Regions from separate parts of the Streptomyces sp. NBC_01012 genome, predicted to be linked through region 3. Evidence: riboswitches for the same ligand, from Rfam matches in the RefSeq annotation. Region 3 holds a riboswitch; each other region holds the start of a gene.
The links. A riboswitch is a leader RNA that binds a small molecule or an ion and turns the genes downstream of it on or off. The one in region 3 is predicted to bind cyclic di-AMP.

Region 1 (4,204 bases), 1.3 Mb from region 3:
GTAGCCCGTGATCCGGGTGCCGGTGCCGGCGTTCGTCCAGAGGTTCTTGGGGCGACGGCTCTCGTTGCGCTCGATGACGGCGTTGGCCGCGGAGAGGATCGTCTGGGTGGAGCGGTAGTTCTGCTCCAGCATGATCGTGGTCGCGTCCGGATAGTCCTCCTCGAACTGGAGGATGTTGCGGATGGTCGCGCCACGGAAGGCGTAGATCGACTGGTCCGCGTCACCGACGACGCACAGCTCGCCAGGGGCGTCGCCCTCGCCGGCCGGGCCCACCAGCTCACGCACCAGGGTGTACTGGGCGTGGTTGGTGTCCTGGTACTCGTCGACGAGGACGTGCCGGAAGCGGCGGCGGTAGTGCTCGGCGACATCCGGGAAGGCCTGGAGCAGGTGCACCGCCGTCATGATGATGTCGTCGAAGTCCAGGGCGTTGGCCTCGCGGAGCCGCGCCTGGTAGAGCGCGTACGCCTGGGCCAGCGTCTTCTCGAAACCGTCGGCTGCCTGACCGGCGAAGGTCTCCTCGTCGATCAGCTCGTTCTTCAGGTTCGAGACCTTCGCCGTGAACGACTTCGGCGGATAGCGCTTCGGGTCGAGGTCCAGATCACGGCAGACCAGCGCCATCAGACGCTTGGAGTCGGCCGCGTCGTAGATCGAGAACGACGAGGTGAAGCCGAGACGCTTGGACTCGCGGCGCAGGATCCGCACGCAGGCGCTGTGGAACGTCATGACCCACATGGCGTTGGCGCGGGGTCCGACGAGGTCCTCGACGCGCTCCTTCATCTCACCGGCGGCCTTGTTGGTGAAGGTGATCGCGAGGATCTGCCCCGGGTGCACCCCGCGCTCGGCCAGGAGATGGGCGATCCGGTGCGTGAGCACCCTGGTCTTGCCCGAGCCGGCCCCGGCGACGATGAGCAGCGGCGATCCGGCGTGCACGACGGCGGCGCGCTGCTCGGTGTTCAGCCCGTCGAGCAGCGCGGCGGAGTCGATGACGGGGCGCGGGGCACCGTCGCGGTAGTAGGCGTCGCGCGGGGGCGGAGGCGCGTCGAAGACGTCCTCGAAGAGGCCCTCCGGCACCGCCTCGGGCGCGTGCTCCTCGGGGGGCGGCGGGGGACCGTCCTGCGCTTGCTGGAGGCCGGTCAGGAAACTGTCGTCAAAGAGGCTGCTCATCGCCTCACGAGTCTAGGCGTCCGCACCGACAACCCGGGGCGGCATTGACGAGACGGTACCGACACCGTGTGCACTGCGGGACGGTCCGCCCACGTTCCGTGAGATTCGGGTGCGGAATCCGCCGTCGCGGACCGCCGTCCGGAAAAGGTCACGAAAATGTATCGGGCATATCGAACATCAACCTTCACAGGGACACCACGGGTTGGCTAGCGTGCTCCGGAAGGTGCCCGTATCCCCTGAGGCGAACCACGCCGCACGGGCGCCCGCGCCGAATCCGTACTCCCCCAGGAGGCACGGAACCGGGGACCCACACGCAGTACTGGGGTGAATCGGTCCATCTCCACCGGACCGTAGGGCAGCCTTCCGTGTTCCGCCCGAACCCGACAGCTAACCCGGTAGGCGGTCCACGGAAGGAGATGCCGGCCTTGGCGTCGCATCGAAAGCCGCGCACCCGCGTGCGCACCACCACGCCCGCCGTCGGTCTGACGACCGCGGCTCTCGCCTCCGTCACCCTGCTCTCCACGCAGAGCGCGACGGCCGCCCCCGCCGAACCCAAGCCCAGCATCGAGGAAGTCCAGAAGAAGGTCGACGCCCTCTACCGGCAGGCCGGCACCTCGACGCAGCAGTACAACAAAGCGAAGACCGCATCGGCCGAGCAGCGCGCCAAGGTCGACGCCCTCCTCGACGCCGCGGCGAAGCGGGCCGACAAGCTCAACGACACGCGCCGGGAGCTGGGCAGCTACGCCGCCGCGCAGTACCGCAGCGGCTCGATCGCCCCGACCGCGACGTTCTTCCTGGCGGACGACCCGCAGTCGTATTTCGACCAGGACCAGCTGATGGCCAGGATGACCAGCCAGCAGCAGAAGGCGGTCGCCGACTTCCGTACGCAGCAGAAGGAGGCCGCGGCGAAGCGGGCCGAGGCGACGAAGAGCCTGGAGACGCTCACCGAGTCACAGGAGACGCTGCGCACCAGCAAGCAGCAGGTGCAGACGAAGCTCACCGAGGCCCGCTCACTGCTGTCGAAGCTGACCGCCGAGGAGAAGGCGCGGCTCGCGGAGCTGGAGCGCAAGAAGAAGGCCGAGGCCAAGCGCAAGGCCGAGGAGCTGGCCAAGCAGCAGGCCGCCGCGAAGAAGAAGGCCGATGAGGCGGCCAAGGAGGAGGCGGCGAAGGAGGAGTCCGGCACGGGGACCGGCGGCACGGGCTCCGACAGCGGCTACGCCACGAAGGCCGAGAAGGTCCTGTCCTTCGCACGCGCCCAGATCGGCAAGCCGTACGTCTGGGGGGCGACGGGCCCGTCCTCGTACGACTGCTCCGGGCTCACCCAGGCCGCCTGGAAGGCGGCGGGCGTCGACCTGCCGCGCACCACCTGGGACCAGGTCGAGGTCGGCACCCGGGTGGCCACGGCGGATCTGCAGCCGGGGGACCTGGTCTTCTTCTACGACGACATCAGCCACGTCGGCATCTACAAGGGCGACGGCATGATGATCCACGCGCCGAAGCCGGGTGCGAACGTCCGCGAGGAGTCCATCTACTACATGCCGATCTACGGCAGCGTGCGCCCGGCGTAACGCGTGTGCGGGGCGGGCCGCCGAAGTCCGGGCGGCCCGCTCAGGTCCAGAGCGTGGCGATGAAGATGTTGACGACCGTCAGCCCGCCGACGGCCGCGAACGCGCCCTTGCTCACCTTCTCGTCGTCCCGCTTCACATAGACGAGCGCCAGGACCACGATCAGGACCAGCAGCTTGACGCCGATCTTGATGTTGTTGACGCTCTGGTCGTCGGCCTGGTTCAGCCCGACCAGCGCGACGCCCGTGACGAGCATGGTGAGCGCGCCGTGCAGCATGGCCGGTACGAAGCGGGCCGTGCCCGCCCCCATGGCCTTCATCTGGGTCAGGAAGCCGCCCAGCAGGGAGGCGATACCGATGATGTGCAGGGCCACGAAGACATTGATGAGTACGTCCATGGCCGCAGCCTAACCATGTGATTTCACCACTCTTGGGCCAGGTAGGACTTACCGATGAGCGCACTCATCGTGCGCGCGAATTGCCGGACTCCGGTTGATTTTTCCGGTCATCCGACATCATTCGCCATAAACGAAACAACTTATGAGGGCAATACCTGTCATTACACCTCTTACCTGTGTGCCGGGCTTAGCGTCCCTCCCAGGTGACCGGTTCCGCACCACCGCCCCCGTACCGGGCGGCTCCCCGGTCGCCCCGCCAGGAATCCGGCGGCGGGCCACTCCCCCTGTGGTGGCCCGCCTCCGGGCCCGGTGGGCCCGCGGCACCCACCGACGGGCAGTCGAACGGAAGGACGCACCACCCCCGTGGCCGCCGATCGGAAAGCCGCTCACCGCAAGCCCAAGCAGCGTCTGTTCACCGGACCTGCTGCACGCACCGCAGCCACCCTCGCCCTCGCGGGGGCGGCGACCGCGACCGCCCTCGACGGCGCCGCCCAGGCCGATCCCCAGCTCACCCCGGCCCAGGTCGAGGCCAAGGTCGAACGGCTCTACCACGACGCCGAGGTCGCGACCGAGAAGTACAACGGCGCGAAGGAGGAGGCGACGGCCTCCGAGAAGTCCCTCGACGCCCTGCGCGACGAGGCTGCCCGCAGGACCGAGCGCCTCAACGCCGCGCGCGACACCCTCGGATCGTTCGCCACCGCCCAGTACCGCAGTGCCGGCGTCGACCCCGCGGTCCGGCTGGCCCTGTCGTCCGACCCGGATCAGTATCTGGAGCGCGCCGCCTACGAGGACCGGGCCGGCGACCGTCAGGCCGGCGCGGTCAACGGCGTACGTCGGCAGATCAACGACATCGCCCAGCTGCGCGCCCGGGCGAAGGACGAGCTCGCGGTCCTCGCGTCCCGCCGGGCCGACCTGAAGAAGCACAAGGACGCGGTCCGCACCAAGCTCGCCGCGGCCCGCAAGCTCCTGGCCACGCTCACCGCCGAGCAGCGCGCCGACTACGAGCGCTCGGCCGACGCCACGCACGGCGGCAGCGCCCTCCGCGCCGACCGGGGCCTCGCACGCGGTTCCGTGGCAG
Region 2 (4,204 bases), 100 kb from region 3:
CAGCAGTACGCACTGCATGAGAGACTGGTCTAGACAACCCATAGATTCGTGAAGGGCAGAACCATGGCTGAGCGCCGCGTCAACGTCGGTTGGGCCGAGGGCCTGCACGCCCGCCCCGCTTCCATCTTCGTCCGTGCCGCCACGGCCTCCGGCGTCCCCGTGACGATCGCCAAGGCCGACGGCAACCCGGTGAACGCCGCCTCCATGCTCGCGGTGCTCGGCCTGGGTGCCCAGGGTGGCGAGGAGATCGTGCTCGCGTCCGAGGCGGACAACGCCGAGGCCGCCCTCGACCGCCTGGCGAAGCTGGTCGCCGAGGGGCTCGAGGAGCTCCCGGAGACCGTCTGACTCCGGTCGCTTCGAAGCGGAGTTTTTCTGCGGAAAGGCCGCGGCACCCCACCGGGAGCCGCGGCCTTTCTGTATTCCACGACAACGCACACAGCGCTCGTTAAAACATGGATCAGGGCAGCAGAAAGAAAGCCCTGCGATAATTACTCTCTTTGTATACGGCGCTTTTGTTAATGGCGGGATCCTGCGATGTTGACGGGGTGTTGCGAAGTCCTCACCCCGGCCGCACGCGCAGTCCGCACGCCCGTCGCCTGCCCGGCCGTCCGCGCGCCCGTCGCCTGCCCCGGCGTACGCCGCAGCCGATGCGCCGCGGTGGCCCGCTCCGCGTGCTGGACGGCGAGCGCCCTGGCCCGCTCCGCGTCACGGCGCGCCACCGCGTCGACGAGGGCGCCGTGCTCGGCCCAGGAGTCCGCGGGGGCCGGCGGCTGCTCGACGGCGTACATCCAGGCGATCTTGTGCCGGAGCTGGGTGAGCAGCGCGATGAGCGCGGGGCTTCCCGAGGCCTGCGCCAGCGTCTCGTGGAACCAGCCGCCCAGGGCGCGCAGGTCCTCGCCCTCCCCCCGGCGTACGCGCTCCTGCCCCAGCTTGACCAGGCCGCGGAGCACCTTGAGATGCGCCTCGGTGCGGCGCTGGGCCGCGCGTGCGGCGCCGAGGGGTTCCAGGAGCATGCGGATCTCCAGGAGGTCGGCGGCCTCCTGCCCGGTCGGCTCGGCGACACAGGCGCCGGCGTGCCTGCGGGTGACGACGAACCCCTCGGACTCCAGGGTGCGCAGCGCCTCGCGCACGGGCACACGCGAGACGCCGTAGCGACGCGCGAGCACCTCTTCGGTGAGGCGGCTGCCCCGTTCGAAGACACCGGAGACGATGTCGTCACGGATTGCCGTGCATACCGAATGCGCGGGAATACGCATGTCCGAACCTCCGCCTTAATCACCGCGAAACGCGGCCGATCGACGCCTGTTCTGTGACTCTATTGCAATCAGCCAGAATTTCCGATGGCGGGGTGGAATCCATGGATATCTTTTGGCCGTCGAGACACTCGGCGACGAGTGCGGCACGCGCCCCGTGAGGAGGGGCGGGGTGGGGTCAGACCTGGACGCCGTGGGCGCGGAGGTAGGCGACGGGGTCCATGTCCGAGCCGTAGGCGGGGGTGGTCCTGGCCTCGAAGTGCAGGTGCGGCCCGGTGGAGTTGCCGGTCGAGCCGGAGAGGCCGATCTGCTCGCCCGAGCCGATGCTCTGACCGACGAAGACGCCGATCGAGGAGAGGTGGCCGTACTGGGTGTACGTGCCGTCCTTCATCTTGAGCACGATGTTGTTGCCGTACGCGCCGCCCCAGCCGGCCTCGACGACCGTGCCGGCGCCGACGGCGACCACGGAGGTGCCGGACGCGGCCTGGAAGTCCACGCCGGAGTGCGTGCCGGAGGACCAGAGCGCGCCGCCCGACTTGTATCCGGTGGTGACGTGCGAGCCGGCGACCGGCAGGTGGAAGGCGCCCCGCCGGGCACGCTCGGCGGCGCGGGCGGCGCGCGCCTTCTCCTCGGCGACCTCCTTGGCGCGGGCCTCGGCCTTGCGCCTGGCCTCCGCCTTGGCCTTGGCCTTGGCCTTCGCTTCGGCGGCGGCCTTCGCGGCGACGTCGGCCTGGTGTTGCTGGACCTTCGCCTGGGCGGCGATCTGGTCGGCGAGGGTGGCGTCGAGGGCGGCGGTCTGGGTCAGACCGGTACCGGTGACGGCCTGGGAGTCGGCCGCGAGAGCCGGGGAGGCGGTGGCGCCGATGACGCCGGTGGTGGCCAGGGCGGCGACGCCGGCGACCTTGGCGCTCCTGCGCGTCAGGCGGCTCGGGGCACGGTGCTTCCCGGTGGCACGGATGAACGCCATGGAGGGGCTGGGTCCTTTCCTTCCTTCTCGCCTACCGGGTTAGCGGTGGGGGTAACCCCAGGCCGTTCAGGCACTGGGGGAGGGTTCGGAGCAGGAAGGTCTCCTACGGGCCTCCAGGCCTCCGACGAGGCGCAGAGATCCGATTAACCCCAGGGACTTCATGGGTCCCCGGCTCCCCAGGCTCGCGCCTGACGGGGACTCGGCGATGGCTGCCCGGCGCCGCGGATGCGGCATTCGTCCGGCGGACAGCCGGGCCGACGCTAGAGCGGGCCGCTTCACGCCGCCAAACGAAAAGGGCCTTTTGTCGCACATCACACAGGATGAAAACGGCATTTCTCTGCACATCGGACAAACAACAGGACCCCGGCGGAAACCACCCGCCGGGGTCCTGCATGTCCTGTTCCGTCAGCCGCTGACGACCGACACCTCGCCGATGCCGAGTGCCTTCACGGGCTCGGCGATCTGCGCGGCGTCCCCGACCAGGACGGTGACCAGCCGGTCGACCGGGAAGGCGTTGACCACGGCGGCGGTCGCCTCGACCGTGCCGGTGCCGGCCAGGCGTGCGTACAGCTCGGCCTGGTAGTCGTCCGGGAGGTGCTGCTCCACCTGGTCGGCCAGGGTGCTTGCGACGGAGGCCGCCGTCTCGTACTTCAGCGGGGCGACGCCCACGAGGTTCTGCACGGCCGTCTCACGCTCGGCGTCGGTGAGTCCCTCGGCCGCCAGGGTGCGCAGGACCTTCCAGAGGTCGTCGAGCGCGGGCCCGGTGGACTCCGTGTCGACGGAGCCGCTGATCGCGAGCATCGCCGCGCCCGTGGTCCCGGACGAGGAGCCGGGCGCCGTCGAGCGCAGCACCTGCCCGAAGGCCCGGACACCGTAGGTGTAGCCCTTCTCCTCACGCAGCACGCGGTCGAGCCGGGAGGTGAGGGTGCCTCCCAGGCAGTACGTGCCGAGCACCTGGGCCGGCCACACGCTGTCGTGCCGGTCCGCGCCGATACGGCCGATCAGCAGCTGCGTCTGGACGGCTCCTGGGCGGTCCACGATGACCACACGGCCGGTGTCGTCCGCGGTGATCGGAGGCACGGGCCTGGCCTGGCCCGCGTTGCCCGACCAGTCACCGAGGGTCTCGGCGAGCAGCGCGTCCAGGTCGACCCCGGTGAGGTCACCGACGACGACCGCCGTCGCCGTGGACGGACGCACATGGGCGTCGTAGAAGGCGCGTACGGCCGCGGCGTCGATCCGCCCGACCGTCTCCTCCGTGCCCAGACGCGGACGCGACATCCGCGCCGTGGCGGGGAAGAGCTCCTTGGAGAGCTGCTTGGCGGCCCGCCGGGCCGGGTTGGCCTGCTCGTGCGGGATCTCGTCGAGGCGGTTGCCCACCAGACGCTCGACCTCGCTCTCCGCGAAGGCGGGGGCCCGCAGGGCCTCGGCGACCAGGCCGAGTGCCTTGGTCAGCCGGGAGACCGGGACCTCGAGGGAGACGCGGACGCCCGGGTGGTCGGCGTGTGCGTCGAGCGTGGCGCCGCACCGCTCGAGTTCGGCGGCGAACTCCTCCGCGGAGTGCTTGTCCGTGCCCTCGGACAGCGCGCGCGCCATGATCGTGGCCACTCCGTCGAGGCCGTCGGGCTCGGCGTCCAGCGGGGCGTCGAGGAAGATCTCCACGGCGACGACCTGCTGGCCGGGACGGTGACAGCGCAGCACGGTCAGCCCGTTGGGCAGGGCGCCGCGCTCGGGCGCGGGGAAGGCCCAGGGCCTGGCCTCGCCTGCGGTCGGCTGCGGGTGGTACTCCATCGCTACTCCAGTCACGGCGGCGTCGGTCACTTGTCGGCCCCTTCGGGCGCGTCGGTGCCCTCTGTCTCATCGGCCGGTTCGACCGGCTCGTAGACCAGGACCGCACGGTTGTCGGGGCGCAGGTGTGCCCTGGCGGCGGCCTTGACCTCGTCGGCCGTCACGTCGAGCACCCGGCCCACCGCGGTCAGGGCGAGCT
Region 3 (4,204 bases):
ACTGGCATGACACCGCCACCGGTCTGATAGACGCCGTCGTCGGGCTCTGGACGGCACCCGTCACGGCCTGCCGCTGACGCCGCCCCGCCTGGCTCGTCCCCCACCGCACGACGAAGTGAGGAACCGATGACCACCACCAGTACCGCACACACGGACGGTGCGCCCGTGCCCTCTGCTGTGGAATTCCCGATGGACAGGGCGGCGGGCTGCCCCTTCGACCCGCCGCCCGGCCTGAAGGCCGAGCAGGAACAGGGGCCGCTCAGGAAGGCCCGCCTGTGGGACGGGAGCACACCATGGCTGGTGACGCGTTACGCGGATCAGCGCACCCTCCTCTCCGACCCGAGGGTCAGCGCCGACATCACCCGGCCCGGTTATCCCGCTCAGGCGCCGCTCAGAGGGGTCGGCTTCAGCTTCATCCTGATGGATGATCCCGAACACGCGCGGCAGCGGCGGATGGTGACAGCTCCGTTCACGATCAAGCGGGTCGAGGCGATGCGCCCCGCGGTCCAGAAGATCGTGGACGGGCTGATCGACACCATGCTGTCCGGGCCGCCGAGGGCCGATCTCGTCCAGGCGTTCGCCCTCCCGGTTCCCTCGCTCGTCATCTGTGAACTGCTCGGAGTGCCCTACGCCGACCATGACTTCTTCCAGGAGAACAGCGGCACCCTCATCCGGCGCACAGCGGATCCCGAGGTGCGGGCCGCGGCCCACGGCAATCTGATCGGTTATCTGGACGAGCTGATGGGGCACAAGATCGCCCGTCCCGCGGACGACCTCCTGTCAGGGCTCGGCACCCGGGTGGGGGCCGAGGAGCTGTCCCGCCGGGAAGCGGCGGAGATGGGCGTACTCCTGCTGCTCGCCGGTCACGAGACCACCGCGAACATGATCGCCCTGGGCACCCTCGCGCTGCTCGAACACCCCGACCAGCTCGCCCTGCTGCGCGAGACCGAGGACCCCAAGGTGGTCGCCGGCGCCGTCGAGGAGCTGTTGCGCTATCTCAACATCACTCACACCGGGCGTCGCCGCGTTGCTCTGGAGGACATCGAGATCGCCGGCGAGGTCATCCGGGCGGGTGAGGGGATCATCGTGCCGAACGACATCGGCAACCGTGACCCCGAGGTCTTCGCCGATCCTGACCGTCTGGACCTCACGCGCGACGCACGGCGTCATGTGGCCTTCGGCTTCGGCGTCCATCAGTGCGTCGGCCAGCCGCTGGCCCGGCTGGAGCTCCAGGTCGTCTACAGCACCCTGTACCGCCGTATCCCCACCCTGCGCCTGGACGCCCGCATCGAGGACCTCCCCTTCAAGCACGACGGGTCGGTCTACGGCGTCCACGAACTGCCCGTGGCGTGGTGATCCCTGGCCGCCGCACCCGACGCACAACGACACCGACGACGAAGGAGTGCTCATGAAAGTGACCCTCGACCAGGACAAGTGCGTGGCATCCGGGCAGTGCGTGGTCGCCGCCGATGACGTGTTCGACCAGGACGACGACGGCATCGCCGTCCTGCTGGACCCCGCACCGGCCCCGGCCCGGGCCGACGACGTCCAGCAGGCCGCGGCCGTCTGCCCGGCGCTGGCCATCCGGATCGAGGGCTGACACCGGGCGCACAACAGAAGCGGTCCGGCGCGTTGTCGCGCCGGACCGCTTTTCGTCGTGGCTGCTTCGTGCGGCGGCCGCCCTTCGGGGCGGCCGGCTTCCCGTGGCGGCCGACGGCGCGTATGCCCCGGCCGCCGCTGCCTCCTCCTCTCAGTGCGGCTTCCAGCTGAGCTTGCCTCCGCCCACCCACCGGACGGTCGCGGGGTCGTCGAGGTCATCGACCGTGATGCCGGCCGCGGCGGCTGCGATGAGCACGTCCGTCATGGCCGTGGCGCTTCCGACCACCTCGCCGTCGATCTCCACGACCCGGAAGGGCGGATCCCCGGGCTGAACGGGCAGGACGGTGATCCGAGGGGCCGAGGGGTGAGGGCTTTGCGTCATAGGCGGATCGGTTCCACGCGAACGCTCTCGGTATGCCCGAAGGCGTCATTCATGAGTCGTATGCCCGTTTTGAGCCGCTTTTTGGAATTGATCCCGTAATCCATAAAAGGCCATTTCGTGTGACCTGAGGCCTTCGCTCGGGCGCAAATCGCCCGAATCGGACTCAGTGACCAGGGTCACCTTATGTGCCCCGGACGCAGGAGCGCGGCGGTCGGTTCCCTTCTGTGCCAAGAGGAATGGGCGGCGCTGTGTGGGGTGGATTACATGAATTCCCGAGAATCGATCTTGCGAATGAATTGTGATCACCGCACCAGGCTTGTTCCTTTCCCTATTTCTCGCCTACGGTCGCCATCACTCCGGGCGGAACGCCGAATCCTGCCGCCGTCCGGTTACCCGACCACTTCTCGTACGGCAGGAGCGGGGGACCCAAGTAAGCGCCGATCCGGTTTCCGGAGCGGCTCGGGGTGAAGTCGCATTCGTATGCGGCCGGGCATCTCCAGCCCGAACCCGACAGCTCACTTCGTAGGCGACGGAGAGGAATTCAGCATGCCCGAAATCGCTAAGCACCGTCGTTCCAGGACCAGTTCGCTCACCCGCGGCATCATCGCCGTGAGCACGGGCGGAGCCGCTCTGGCCCTCCCCGTGATCGGTGCGACCGGCGCCTTCGCCGCCCCGGCACAGCCGACCGCCGTGGAAAAGGCGGCGACGTCGACTGCCGTGAACGGCAAGGGAATTGCAGCGAAGAAGTCCGAGTCCGCCACGTATTCCGTGATCTTGGGTGACACCCTTGCGAAGATCGCCCGCGAGCATTCCGTGAGCGGTGGCTGGAAGGCGCTGTACGAGGAGAACCAGAAGGCTGTCGGCGGAAACCCCGACCTGATTCACCCCGGTCTGAAGCTGACCATTGGTGCCAAGGCCGAGAACAAGTCATCCGACAAGGCGGACAAGGCCCCCAAGGCCGAATCCAAGGCCTCTGCTTCGTCCGACCGTGCCGAGCAGAGCGCTGACCGCGCCGACCGCTCGGAGCGTACGAGCACCAACCTCGCCGCGGAGGGCACGCCCGCCGCCGAGCCGGTCTCGTACACCGACGACCTCGACGGCTGGATCAAGGAGTCGCTCGCCGTCATGGCCGAGCACGGCATCCCCGGCAGCTACGAGGGCATCCACCGCAACATCATCCGCGAGTCGGCGGGCAACCCCCAGGCCATCAACAACTGGGACTCGAACGCCGCTGCGGGCATCCCGTCCAAGGGCCTGCTGCAGGTCATCGACCCGACCTTCCAGGCGTACCACGTGGACGGTACGTCGATGGACAGCTACGACCCGGTCGCCAACATCACGGCCGCGTGCAACTACGCAGCGGACAGGTACGGCTCGATCGACAACGTCTTCGGGGCCTACTGAGTCCTGCTGAGGCGGGACCGCTGGCGCACGGGTGTGTGACAGAGGGACAGAAGTGACGGGTGGTGCGGGTTCGGCGGAGCCCGCACCACCCGTCGTCCGTTTTCCGGTGCCTGCCGGGTCCGGGTGCTCCGTACGGCGGTGTCACGGCCGGGCCGCGACCCGCCGACAGGCCGGGCGGGGCCCGGTTGACTGGTCTCGTACAGGTTCGTCGTCCATACTGCCCGCCGTGGAGCAGCGCATAGATTCGAACACCAAGCCAGAGTTCGCCGCGGGCACTGACCCGGCGTACATCCCCGGCCTGACGGCCCCTGCCCCCGCGCGGACGGAGGCGGAGCCGGAAGCCGAGGAGGGGACGTCCCAGCGGCTTGAGGAGACGACAGGGGAGGCTGAGGGGACCGGAGAGGCCGCGGTCTCGGACGCGCTCGCCACGGAGGCGGCTGACGGATCCGTGGACGGTTCCGGGGCGGACGACGGCGACGCGAGCAAGGACAGCGTCAAGAGCCAGGACAGCGACACGAGCCGAGACGGCGACACGAGCCAGGCAGGCGACGCGGCCACGGAGGGTTCAGCTGCCTCGTCGGACGACGAGGCAGCCACTGAGGCTGAGTCCGAGTCCGAGGCGTCGCGCGGAGGTGCCGATGGCGAGGACGGCCCCGTCTTCGAGGTCAGCGACCGGCGCGGATCCATCAGAGTGGACGCCGAAGGTGTCCGCTTCCGGCTCGACGACCAGGAGGCGGAGTTCGACTGGGCCGAGATCGGCGCGGTCGAGGTCAAGACCGGCCGCTTCGGACGCCGGTTCACCGTGACGGTCCACCTGTC
Region 4 (4,204 bases), 1.9 Mb from region 3:
ACTCACCACCCTGGTTGCCGGGGATCCAGGCGCTGTACGAGTCGGCGGTGTCGATGAAGTTGCCGCCGGCCGCCGTGTACGCGTCGAGGACGGCGAAGGTCTGCCTCTCGTCGGCCGTCCAGCCGAAGACGTTGCCGCCGAGGGAGAGGGGGAAGACCTGGAGGCTCGAGGTACCGAGCGGGCGCAGAGATGTCATACCCCGCGACAACCAGTTGACCGAAGCGGCTATTCCGGATGCGCGGGCCGCACCGGGCCCGTCAGGACGCACCCGGCCCGTCAGGGCGCACCCGGCCCGTCAGGCCGACGCCTGGTCCCGTCACCCGGTCGTCGGCGCCTCACGATCCGGGCAGGCCGATCCGGGCAGGCCGACGGCCCTGACGTCGGGGGGTCGTGCGTCAGGGCCGCCGGGGTTACGGTGCGCCGGTCACCGGCGCGGTCGAGCAGGCTCTCCCGCCGAGGTCAGACCGTGAGGCCCTTGCTGCGCAGCCAGCTCATCGGGTCGATGCCGGAGCCGTCCGGGGTGTGGACCTCCAGGTGGAGGTGCGGGCCGGTCACGTTGCCCGTGGCGCCGACACGGCCGATGGTGTCGCCCGTGGTGACCTTCTGCCCGGCGGTGACGTCCATCGAGGACTGGTGGCAGTACCAGATCTCCGTGCCGTCATCGAGCTCCAGGACCGTGCGGTAGCCGTACGCGCCGGACCAGCCGGCCGACTTCACGGTGCCGCCGTGCACGGCCTTGACCGGCGTACCGGTCGGAGCCGCGAAGTCCAGCCCGGTGTGATAGCCGGACGACCACATCGAGCCGGCCTCGCCGAACGTCGAGGTGATGGTGTACGAGGAGGTCGGAATGGCGTAGCTGGCGGCGAGCTTGGCGAGGCGCTCGGCCTCTGCCTTCTTCTTCGCCGCCTCTTCGGCCGCCTTCTTCTTCGCGGCGGCCTTCGCCTCGGCCTCGCTCTGCTGCTTCGCCGCCTCGGCCGCTGCGGCCTCTTCGGCCGCCTTCTCCTGGGCGGCCCTGGCCTCCGCGTCGGCCCCGGCCTGCTGCTGCTCGGCCTGCTGGAGGATACGGGCGCGAAGCGCCTCGCCTGCGTCGGTGGCGCCCTGGTCGGCCTCGGCTGCGGTGATGCCCGCGCTGGTCAGCGGGGCTGCGGTCTCGGCGACCGCCTCCTGGTCCGCGGAGGAGTCGTGGGACATGAACGCGCCGACGCCGGGAAGGGACTTGGCGTCGGGGAGGTTGTCCACGATGGAATCGGGAAGAGAGATGGAGACCGGCGGCTTGCTCTGCGCGGTGGCCATGCCACCCGCACCGACTGCCGCGATGACGCCGACGCCGAGGACGGTGGAGCTACGGGCGAGACCTCGCTGCTTGGCCACGCGATGCCGACCGCGTACGGGACGGATGGACTCCTCGTCGGGGTTCCATTCCTCCCATGTCCTGTCCTCATCACCGAAGCTGTCGGTCCTGAAGGGTGACGGGGCCTCGGGGGCAGGCTTGTTGGACGCCACGTGGGCGCGCTCCTTTCCTTCCTTCTCGCCTACCGGGTTAGCTGACGGGTTCGGAGCAGGAAGGTCTCCTACGGGCCCCTTCGCCTCTCGCGAGACACAGGTGTCCGATTCACCCCATGTAGGTGGTTCCCCGGTTCCCTTGCGGAATTCGGCGCTGCGCGCGGTGCCACCTCTGGCGGCGGCAGGTACAACCGCGCTGCGTTATCGAACGTTAATAGACACCCGGGTCCGATTCCAAGCTGTTCCCATAGATCAGTCAGGACTCCGGCCTGGACTTTAAGGGGTCAACCGGGTGCAAACGGGCGACTTGAGTGCGCTTCATCCGCCCGACAGTTTCTGACGGTGCGTCAAATGTTATGCGGAGCGAGGTTCTTCGGCTACACACCGTCGCGACGGGTCATCCACCGTCCCGCCCCACGATCTTCACCGTCGTCCGCCGCTCCTGCTGACCGTGCGCGGGACGGCCGACCGCGAGGAGCGCCAGGTCGTCCGTCGACCTTCCCCCGGTGTGCAGCCGTACGTCGTCGGTGAGCGCGGACAGCAGTTCGTCGGGCCCGGGGAACAGCCGGCCGCGCAGCCGGGCCGCCGGGTCGTAGAAGACGCCTTTCGTGTTCCGCGCCTCGGAGAGCCCGTCGGTGAACGCCAGGAACATCGACCCGGCCGGCAGGGTCCACTCGTCCGCCCGGTCGGTCCAGGTGCCGAGCCCCATCCCGAGCGGCAGCGCGGGCGCCGACGGCGTCAGCACGTCGAGCGCCCCGTCCCCGTGCAGCACGAGGGGCTCGGGATGCCCGCGGTTGATGACCCGCAGCGTCTGGGATCCGGACGGGATCTCCGCGATGACGGCGGTGACGAACCCCTCCACCGTGTCGAAGCCTCCCCGCCGCGAGCCCTCACGCTCCAGCGCCCGCTCCAGCCGCTGGACCACCGCTTCGAGCGACAGATCCCGCTCGGCGGCCTCCCGGAACGCCCCGATCACGACGGCCACCGCGCCTACGGCGTCCAGCCCCTTGCCCCGTACGTCCCCGAGGACCAGGCGCACCCCGAACGGCGTGTCCGCGACGGCGTACAGGTCGCCGCCGACGAACTCGTCCGCCTGGGCCGCCTCGTACCGCGCCGCGACCAGCAGCCCGCCGACCCGGTCCTCGGGCCTCGGGAGCACCGCGCGCATCGCGGTCTCCGCGATGACCCTGGCCGAGGCCAGCTGCTCGTTCATACGGCGCACGACGCGGTTGATGAGAAGGGACAGCACGGAGACGGTGACCAGGGTGAAGAGGTCGGTGAGCGGCACGACCTCGCCGAGCGCGCCGGACGAGATCCGGATGACCAGCACCACGAGGGTCGCTGCCATGCCGATACGCGCGGTGCCGCCCGGCGAGAAGAAGGGGGCGGCGATCAGCGGGGCCGCGGCGAAGAGCGGTACGGCGGTGACCTCGGTCGGCGTCGCGAAGTCGAAGATCACACCGGCGCAGATCATCAGGACGGGCAGCACCCGCACGAACCGCCGGGAACGGGAGTTCCCGACCGTGCCGCCCCGCCGTTCGTCCCGCTTCCCCACCTGTTCGCTCCTGCCCGCTCCGCCCACGGGTGCGGACGGTACCGCGCCCCACCCAGGCCGGCCGGAGCCGCGCCGAACGACGCATCGCCATCGGCCAAAGGGAGGAGCGCGCCGAGCCCCGTCCCCCGGTGGTCGGTCGGAGAGCCGGCGCTGCGCGTAGAGCGTCAGTGCGTCCCGTACGAAGACGGCGGTTCCGTCCCCGTGGCGATCGTAGTTCCTCCCGAAGCGGGAATCGGCGACGTACATCTCCGCGATGCCGGTCACATGCGCCCGCGTGACCTCCATGGTCACCGACAGCCACTCGCTGTGCCGTCGCGCGCTGTCCTGCACCGCGTCGTCACCCGCCGCCAGACCGGCCGCCGCGCCCGTACGCCTCCTGGCCGTAGGCGCCGTAGCCGGACGACGGCATACGACAGAGGCCCGGATCCTCGAAAGGATCCGGGCCTCTGTCTTCAGTAGCGGGGACAGGATTTGAACCTGCGACCTCTGGGTTATGAGCCCAGCGAGCTACCGAGCTGCTCCACCCCGCGCCGTTGTGATGACAACTCTACGCCATCCGGGACGGCGCTCCGACCAATACGGTCCGCGGCCCCCGCCTCGCTCCAGGCCCGGCAGCCCTCCGACCTCGACACGACGCGCCAACTCGGCCCGCATTCCGGAAAATTGTCAGGCACATGGGCGCAAACCAGAACATCGGGCCCTCTGCGCACCGACGGCCGTCACGCCGGGCGCGCAATACCGAGGGAAAGCCGTGCTGGGAGGGTTACAGTCTGCATGCACCGCACGATGATCCGGACGCCCCCGGAGCGGCGCGGCACCGGTAGCGGCGTTTCTTCGCCCTACCGGTCGGGACCGGTCCGGCTTCTGTCGCGGCACCTCGGTCACTGGGCTCTCACCACACACCTACGTACAGGACACCCGAGATGACCGACACGTCTGCCCGCACGACCCAGCGGCGCTCCGACGGCACGTCCGCCGTCACGACCGCCGACACGGGCACCGCGGCGCCGCTGCCCACTCCGCAGTACGCGGGCCTGTTCGTCGAGCCCGACCTGCCGCCGGTCCCCGACGACCACGAATGACCGGGCGGCAAGCCGTACCCGGCCGGAGCGCCCGGCCCGTCCGGCCGGCCTGTGACCGACCCGG

Region 1: it holds a riboswitch for cyclic di-AMP, as region 3 does, so the genes downstream of both, OG623_RS13100 (NlpC/P60 family protein) here and OG623_RS07240 (transglycosylase SLT domain-containing protein) in region 3, are expected to answer to the same signal.
Region 2: it holds a riboswitch for cyclic di-AMP, as region 3 does, so the genes downstream of both, OG623_RS07695 (M23 family metallopeptidase) here and OG623_RS07240 (transglycosylase SLT domain-containing protein) in region 3, are expected to answer to the same signal.
Region 4: it holds a riboswitch for cyclic di-AMP, as region 3 does, so the genes downstream of both, OG623_RS15955 (M23 family metallopeptidase) here and OG623_RS07240 (transglycosylase SLT domain-containing protein) in region 3, are expected to answer to the same signal.

What each region holds. Positions count from the first base shown of each region.
Region 1 covers NZ_CP108688.1:2,973,031-2,977,234, forward strand. Annotated here, with positions in the region: gene pcrA (DNA helicase PcrA) at 1-1,164, opposite strand, end outside; cyclic di-AMP (ydaO/yuaA leader) riboswitch at 1,421-1,582, shown strand; gene OG623_RS13100 (NlpC/P60 family protein) at 1,581-2,732, shown strand; gene OG623_RS13105 (hypothetical protein) at 2,773-3,126, opposite strand; gene OG623_RS13110 (NlpC/P60 family protein) at 3,490-4,204, shown strand, end outside.
Region 2 covers NZ_CP108688.1:1,771,939-1,776,142, forward strand. Annotated here, with positions in the region: gene OG623_RS07685 (HPr family phosphocarrier protein) at 64-345, shown strand; gene OG623_RS07690 (GntR family transcriptional regulator) at 516-1,256, opposite strand; gene OG623_RS07695 (M23 family metallopeptidase) at 1,432-2,220, opposite strand; cyclic di-AMP (ydaO/yuaA leader) riboswitch at 2,234-2,435, opposite strand; gene OG623_RS07700 (M16 family metallopeptidase) at 2,626-4,008, opposite strand; gene OG623_RS07705 (M16 family metallopeptidase) at 4,035-4,204, opposite strand, start outside.
Region 3 covers NZ_CP108688.1:1,670,575-1,674,778, reverse strand. Annotated here, with positions in the region: gene OG623_RS07260 (TetR/AcrR family transcriptional regulator) at 1-77, shown strand, start outside; gene OG623_RS07255 (cytochrome P450) at 127-1,356, shown strand; gene OG623_RS07250 (ferredoxin) at 1,409-1,600, shown strand; gene OG623_RS07245 (hypothetical protein) at 1,751-1,981, opposite strand; cyclic di-AMP (ydaO/yuaA leader) riboswitch at 2,338-2,523, shown strand; gene OG623_RS07240 (transglycosylase SLT domain-containing protein) at 2,528-3,385, shown strand; gene OG623_RS07235 (hypothetical protein) at 3,612-4,204, shown strand, end outside.
Region 4 covers NZ_CP108688.1:3,556,075-3,560,278, forward strand. Annotated here, with positions in the region: gene OG623_RS15950 (aldo/keto reductase) at 1-196, opposite strand, end outside; gene OG623_RS15955 (M23 family metallopeptidase) at 460-1,503, opposite strand; cyclic di-AMP (ydaO/yuaA leader) riboswitch at 1,515-1,667, opposite strand; gene OG623_RS15960 (PP2C family protein-serine/threonine phosphatase) at 1,901-3,058, opposite strand; partial or broken gene OG623_RS15965 (TipAS antibiotic-recognition domain-containing protein) at 3,227-3,553, opposite strand; tRNA gene OG623_RS15970 (tRNA-Met) at 3,515-3,588, opposite strand; gene OG623_RS15975 (hypothetical protein) at 3,982-4,140, shown strand.